2 regions of the Bradyrhizobium sp. SZCCHNR2028 genome follow, and region 2 is predicted to be linked to the other one. Evidence: riboswitches for the same ligand, from Rfam matches in the RefSeq annotation. Region 2 holds a riboswitch; the other holds the start of a gene.
What was found. A riboswitch is a leader RNA that binds a small molecule or an ion and turns the genes downstream of it on or off. The one in region 2 is predicted to bind cobalamin.
Positions count from the first base shown of each region.

Region 1: another riboswitch for cobalamin. It lies ahead of QX121_RS04875 (TonB-dependent receptor plug domain-containing protein); the one in region 2 lies ahead of QX121_RS30060 (HupE/UreJ family protein).

Region 1 is NZ_JAUHJF010000002.1:375,607-379,006, forward strand. It holds gene QX121_RS04875 (TonB-dependent receptor plug domain-containing protein) at 1-1,369, opposite strand, end outside; cobalamin riboswitch at 1,465-1,683, opposite strand; gene QX121_RS04880 (DUF2336 domain-containing protein) at 1,872-2,984, opposite strand.
Region 2 is NZ_JAUHJF010000032.1:42,362-45,761, reverse strand. It holds gene QX121_RS30075 (cobyric acid synthase) at 1-288, opposite strand, end outside; gene cobO (cob(I)yrinic acid a,c-diamide adenosyltransferase) at 293-901, opposite strand; gene cobU (bifunctional adenosylcobinamide kinase/adenosylcobinamide-phosphate guanylyltransferase) at 918-1,454, opposite strand; cobalamin riboswitch at 1,490-1,683, shown strand; gene QX121_RS30060 (HupE/UreJ family protein) at 1,802-2,434, shown strand; gene QX121_RS30055 (DUF1636 domain-containing protein) at 2,438-2,833, shown strand; gene cobW (cobalamin biosynthesis protein CobW) at 2,853-3,400, shown strand, end outside.

The DNA of each region.
Region 1 (3,400 bases), on a different contig from region 2:
GGTAGGTGCCATGGCCGCCGAACTGGTCGTTGACGTCGTTGCGCAGGCTCGCCACGACGAACCAGCGCTTCGCGAACTCGGTCTGCAGCTCGACGAAGCCGGCCTTGTTGCCGTTCTCGGCCGAAAGGTCGGTGGTCTTCAGCCGTTCGGTCTGCTGCTCCAGGCCGACGATCAGGTTGTTGCGCGGGGCGAGCTCGGTCACCGCGTGCCAGTCATATTTGATGCGCTCGCCGGTCGCGACCGCGGCGACGGGATTGCCGGCCGTCAGATCGGACGACCAGTTGTTCACATAGTTGACGCCGAAGTAGTTCCTGATGCGGCCGCCGAGCAGCGACCATACGGCTTCCTCGCGCGTCGCCAGTTGATGGATGGTGTGGTTGCTCTGGGCGGCGTCGGGAAAGCTGGGAAAGCCGCTGTCGCCGGTGAACAGCAGGGTGGCGTCAGTGTAGCGGACCACCGAATTGAGCGTCCAGGCCTCGTTGAGATCGACGCCGAGCTTGGACGAGGCGGTGACGTTGTCGTAGGCGTTGCCGATGGCCTTCTGCCCCGCAGGCAGCAATTGCCACGGGGTCACCGGAACGTCACCGGCGTGCAGACGCGCGACGTTGACTGCGTAGTTGACATTGTCCTGGGAGCCGCTGACGCCGGCTGACTGGTTGAAGGTCTTGAACGAGCCGCTCTCGATCGAGGCGGTCGCCCGCGCAGGTCCGTCGCCCTTGCGCGTGATCACCGAGATGACGCCGCCGATGGCATCGGAGCCGTACAGTCCGCTCTGCGGCCCGCGCAGCACCTCGAGCTGCTGGATGTCGGCGGCGAGCACATGCGCGAAATCGAACGCGCCGTTGCCGTTGGTGACGTCGCCTGCGTCGATGCCGTCGATGATGAGCTTGGTGTGGTTGGCATTGGTGCCGCGCATGAAGACGTTGGTCTGGCCGCCCGGGCCGCCGGCCTGCACGATGTTCAATCCGGGGACCGTGCTCAGGATGTCCGGCACGGTGCGGGCCTGCTGCGCGGCGATATCCTTGTCGGTCACCACGGTGATCGCATTCGCGACGTTGGCGACCGGCGTCACAACGCCGGTCGGGCTGACGGCGACGGGGGCGCTGGCCGGCGCTGCCGGCTTTGCAGCCGGCGTCTGCCGTCGCGCGGCGTTGCGGGTTGGAGAACCGCCGGACACCGCCGGCCCTGCGGCAACCGGCTTGCGCGGCGCGTCAACCTCGACCGGCGGCAAAAGGTTGGGGGAGGCGGATTGCTGCGCGGCTGCCGGGAAAGCACCGAGCAGCGCAAACGACGCGAGGACGCAGAGCGACGACAGAACGGCGCGATGCCGCCTGGCATGGGGAACGGGAGACACGAGTGACCTCGGCATGACGTCAGTGGCACGTCACCGCGAACGAGGTCTCACGCAGACCTTTGCAGACCTGCCTGAAAACGATGCCAATAACGCCCCGACCGGCATCCTCGCGTGTGACCACGGCTGACGGCAGGTCTCCTGGCTCGCGGGTCATCACCTCCACGTCGCCTTCCCGGGACCGAGATTTCCCAGTGGCCTATGACGCGAGATTCGCCGCTTACAGTTGCGGGGGCAGCTGCGGCCTTCGATCACGTCTCTTGCGAGACGCATCCGGCACCGCATTCCCTTTTGAGCCCCGGTCGAGGGGCACCGTCACGATCACCGTAGGAGTGCGGGCGCACCAAAGTCAATCCGGCGCCCGGCGATCTCCTGGCGATAACGCTGGCCGGTCGGCTTGATGATGCCCGGCCGCCTGCGACAACCATAGCTGTCGTCCCCGCGTTCGCAGGGACGACAGCGGAGTATGAGGAGGCTCGCGAGTCGTTGCTGATGAGGATTGCGTCTTGTGAGCACCCGCTCACTTCTCGACCTTGTTATGCACCATCCAGAACCGCAGCGTGCGCTGGGCGGTGTCGAGCGACAGCCGGGCATAGTCGCGCTCGGCGAGCTTCAGGGTGTCGCTGTCGATGGCGTGCTTGATCGGCCGGTGGGTCAGGATCTTCGCCACCACCGACCAGGCCAGCCTGGCGGCACGGCAGGGGATCAGCACGATGTCGGTGCGCGGGCCCTCGAGCACCTTGGCCATCATCTCGGTCGGGACGTTGTTGAGCAGGCCGAGTGCGGCGGAAACCTCGCCGAAGCGGCGGGTCTCGGCGAAGAAGGCGATGGCGGCATCGTTGAGCTCGTTCAGCCCCTTCATGCGCTTGACGGCGTCTTCGGCGAGCGTGAAGTCGCGGCCGACCAGGCCGCCGTCGCTGCGCGCGACGTCCGCGATGGCCTTGAGGATCTTCTTGATCTCCTGCTGCAACGCCGGCGGCGCCGAGGACATCAGCTTGGCGCGCACGGCTTCGGTGGCGCGGCGCAAGAGGTCGCGCAGGTGCTTGGTGGGCAGGTCGACGCGCAGCCCGATGATCTCGGACAGCTCGTCGTCATCCGCGGCATGCGCCATCATCCCGGAATAGCCGGTATCGGAGAAGCGCGCGGTCTGGTTGTTGGCGAGCTTGCGGATGACCCGGCGCTCGCCGCGGTCGACGATGATGTCGGTCACCGCCTCGGTCAGATGCGGACGGCTGGAGATCGCCATCAGGTGATCCTGGCCCTTGGTCGCCGCGACCTCGACCAGCGTATGCTCGGTCAGCCGGCTCGAGTGCATCAGCACGCTCTCGGCCACCGAGATTTCGTCGTCACGGGCGAGCTGCTGGATCAATTCGACGGGCGCGTAGTCGACCGGCGCGAGATGCTTGGAGAGCTCGGCCCGCGCGCGGGTCTCTACTCGCGAGACCAGCATGCACAGCACATTGTCGAACACCTTGATCTGGTCCTCGGTGAGGCGTTCGCCGTCATGCAGGAACAGATTGGTGACCTGGCGCAGCGTGTTGACGCGCTTCGCCGAGGAGCCGCTGCGGACGGCCTCTTCGAGCTCGGTGATGATGGAGTGTTCTGAAGGCGGAAGCTGTTCTGGCTGTGACACGATCGCGCTCGTTTGTCCGGATGGCCGGAGCGACAGCGACGCGCTTGTGATCCCGCTGCAAGGCTCTCGGCCGGAGCAGTTTTCGGCACGGGCGATAACAACGCGTTAGGGTCGGAGGACGTAGTACCCCGGAGAAACACGGATACGGAAAATTAAGGCGATACGCGTAGAGGGGGACGACGAGCTGGAGCGCGGTCTTCCGGAGATTCGCCGGACAGGCGATGGAATGAGGCCCAAACACCTCCCCACAGACCCGGCGACGACAGGCCAGCGAAACGGAAAGGTTAATGATCTCATAAGGTCACAGACCTTCCTTCATCCAGTTTGCTCGCTGCCCTCGATCTCACGTCAGCTGTCATCCTCCCAAGCATTGAAACTTAAATCCCAATCTTGCCGCGGCCATCTTGTTGATGCGC
Region 2 (3,400 bases):
GACGCGGCCCTGGACCACGACCTGCGACCCGATCTCGCTCTGCGGCTTCAGCAGTACCGGGTTCATGTGCACGGTCGTCGGCCGCCGCGCCGCGCGCGCCTGCAGCGCTTGCGCGCGTCCGATCTCGCCGCCATCAGCGGTGACGGCGGCATTGTTCGACATGTTCTGTGGCTTGAACGGCGCCACCTTGAGGCCGCGCAATGTCAGCGCGCGCGCGAGCCCCGCGACGATCAGCGATTTGCCGACGTCGGAGCCGGTGCCCTGGAACATGATGGCGCGCGCGCTCATGAGCTCAGTACTCGATGCCTTCCTGCGCCTTCACGCCGGCTGCGAAGTGATGCTTCACGAGGTTCATCTCGGTGACGAGATCGGCGGCCTCGATCAGCTCCGGCTTGGCGTTGCGCCCGGTGACCACCACGTGCAGATCGGGACGGCGCGCGGCGAGCGTGGCGACGATATCTGCGATATCAAGGTGATCATAGCGCAGCGCGATGTTGAGCTCGTCGAGAACGAGCAGCCGGATCGAAGGATCCGCCAGCAATTCCCGAGCCTTCGTCCAGGCGCGCTCGGCCGCGGCGACGTCGCGCGCGCGATCTTGCGTCTCCCACGTAAAGCCTTCGCCGAGCGTGTGCCACGACACCTGGTCGCCGAACCGCTCGATCGCCTTGCGCTCGCCGGTTTCCCACGCGCCCTTGCCGAACTGCACGACGCCGATGCGAAAACCGCGGCCGAGTGCGCGCAGCATCAGGCCCCAGGCCGCCGTCGATTTGCCCTTGCCCTTGCCGGTGTGAACGATCAGCAGGCCCTTCTCGACGGTCTTGGAGGCGACCTCGGCATCCTGCACCGCCTTGCGGTTCTCCATCTTCGCCTTGTGGCGTGAATCGTCGGCGCTTTCGGTCATCGGCATGTCCTTCCCGTTACTTCAATGTCAGCGGCAGGCCGGCCGCCATCAGGATCACGCGATCCGCGACGGCCGCGACGTTCTGGTTCAGCCGTCCCTGCGCATCACGGAAGGCGCGGGCAAGCGCATTGTCCGGCACGATGCCGAGTCCGACTTCGTTGGACACGGCCACGATCGGGCCACGCGCGTTCCTGAGCGCGTCGATCAACTCGGCTGATCTTGCCGCCACGTTCATGTCGGCGAGCATCACATTGCTGAGCCACAGCGTCAGGCAATCGATCAGCATCGGCGCGCTCGAATTTGCCCGTGCACGGACCAGGCCTGCAAGATCATGCGAGGTCTCCAACGTCTGCCATCCCTCGGTGCGGCGCGCTTTGTGCTGCGCGATTCGGTCCTTCATCTCATCGTCGAACGCCTGCGCGGTCGCAACATAGGTCCAAGGTGCGGGAAGGGCGGTCACGAGCGCCTCGGCATGACGGCTCTTGCCGGAACGCGCGCCACCGAGCACCAGGGTGAGGCGCGGCAGGGCGGGATGCGGGCGGGCGGGGACCATGGGGGACGATTCCGATTGACGGGCTTTGGCGCGACCCGTATCTAACAGATGACGGTTCTCCGAAAGGAGAGATTTAGGGAACACGGTGCGGGTTCTTGACCCAAGGCCGTGGCTGCCCCCGCAACTGTAATCGGCGAGTGTGAGGCCAAAGCACCACTGGGAAACCGGGAAGGTGGCTTCATGCGGTGACCCGAGAGCCAGGAGACCTGCCGTCGACATTGCTGTTGGCCGACCCGTCGCGCGGGGAGTCGCGATGCTGGTTCTGATCCCGCCGGGATGGGCGGGATGCCGTCGGATGCAGCGCATCGTCCGGTCCTCTGGGGAGCCGGCAAGCGACGGAGACGGCCATGAAGTTGACCCGTACCACGACCTTTGCAGCCGCGAGCCTGGTGCTGCTCGCCGCCGATCCCGCCTTCGCGCATCACATGATGGATGGCAAACTGCCGCAGACGTTTGCGCAGGGCCTGCTGTCCGGCCTCGGCCATCCTGTGATCGGAATCGACCATCTGGCCGCCATCGTCGGTGCGGGCATCGTTGCAGCGCTTCTGGGCCGCGGCTTCGCGCCGGTGCTCGCCTTCACCACCGCGATGATTGCGGGCGTCGGCCTTCATGTGGCCAAGGCCAACATCCCGGCTGCCGAGCTGCTGGTCGGCCTGACCACCGTCGTGGTCGGTCTGGTGGTGGTGATGCGTGGCGGTTTCGGTGTGCTGCCCGTCGCCGGCCTGTTCGCCGTGACCGGCCTCGTCCACGGCTATGCGCTGGGTGAATCGATCGTCGGGGCAGAGAACACCCCGCTCGGGGCCTATCTCGCCGGTCTGCTCGTGATCCAGACCCTCATCGCCGCCGGCGCGTTCCTCGGCACCGGGCTGCTGTCGGCGAAAGCCAAGGCGGCTGCGCCGCTAGCGCTGCGGCTCGCGGGCGCCGCCATCGTGCTGGTGGGCGGCGTCGCCGCGGCGACCGCAGCCGGCGTGATCGGCTGATTGATGTCCGCATCGGAGATTGGTGAGACGACGCTGTTCGTCTGTGTCACCTGCCGCACGCAGGTGACGGAAGCTGCGCCGCCTGATCAGCCGCGGGCCGGAGCCCGTCTGCTCGCCGCGATCGAGACGTTGACGACCGCGCAGCGCGCCGGTGTCGCCGTGGTCGGCGTCGAGTGCCTGTCCAACTGCAATCGTGCGTGCACGGTTGCAGTGACGGCGCCGGGCAAATGGACCTACGTGCTCGGCGCGCTCGATCCGGATCTGCATGTTCAGGATGTGCTGACATTCGCGCAGCTGCATCAGCGCCATGACGCCGGCCTGCCGGCCTGGCGCGAGCGTCCCGAATACATCCGCAAGAACACCGTTGCGCGCGTTCCCGCGCTGTCAGCACCACGCTGAAACGAGAGATCGTATCGCCATGACGAAGTCGTTCGCCAAGACGCCTTGCACCATCGTCACCGGCTTCCTCGGCGCCGGCAAGACCACGCTGGTGCGCAACCTGATCGAGACCGCGAATGGCCGCCGGCTCGCCATCATCGTCAACGAGTTCGGCGATGTCGGCATCGACGGCGACATCCTGAAAGGCTGCGGCGTGCCGGACTGTCCGGAGGATCGCATCGTCGAGCTGTCGAACGGCTGCCTGTGCTGCACCGTTGCCGATGATTTCGTGCCGGCGCTCAGGAGCCTGCTGGATCAGAAGGAGCCGCCTGAGCATATCGTGATCGAGACCTCGGGGCTGGCGCTGCCGAAGCCGCTGGTGCAGGCCTTCAACTGGCCGGAGATCGCGACGCGCGTGACCGTCGACGGTGTGGTGGCGGTCGTCGATGGTCCGGCGGTGGTCGCCGGCCGCTTCGCCGACGATCCCGACGCGCTCGCTGCGCAGCGCGCCAGTGATGCTTCGCTCGATCACGACAACCCGCTGGAGGAGGTTTACGAGGACCAGCTGCTGTGCGCCGATCTCGTCGT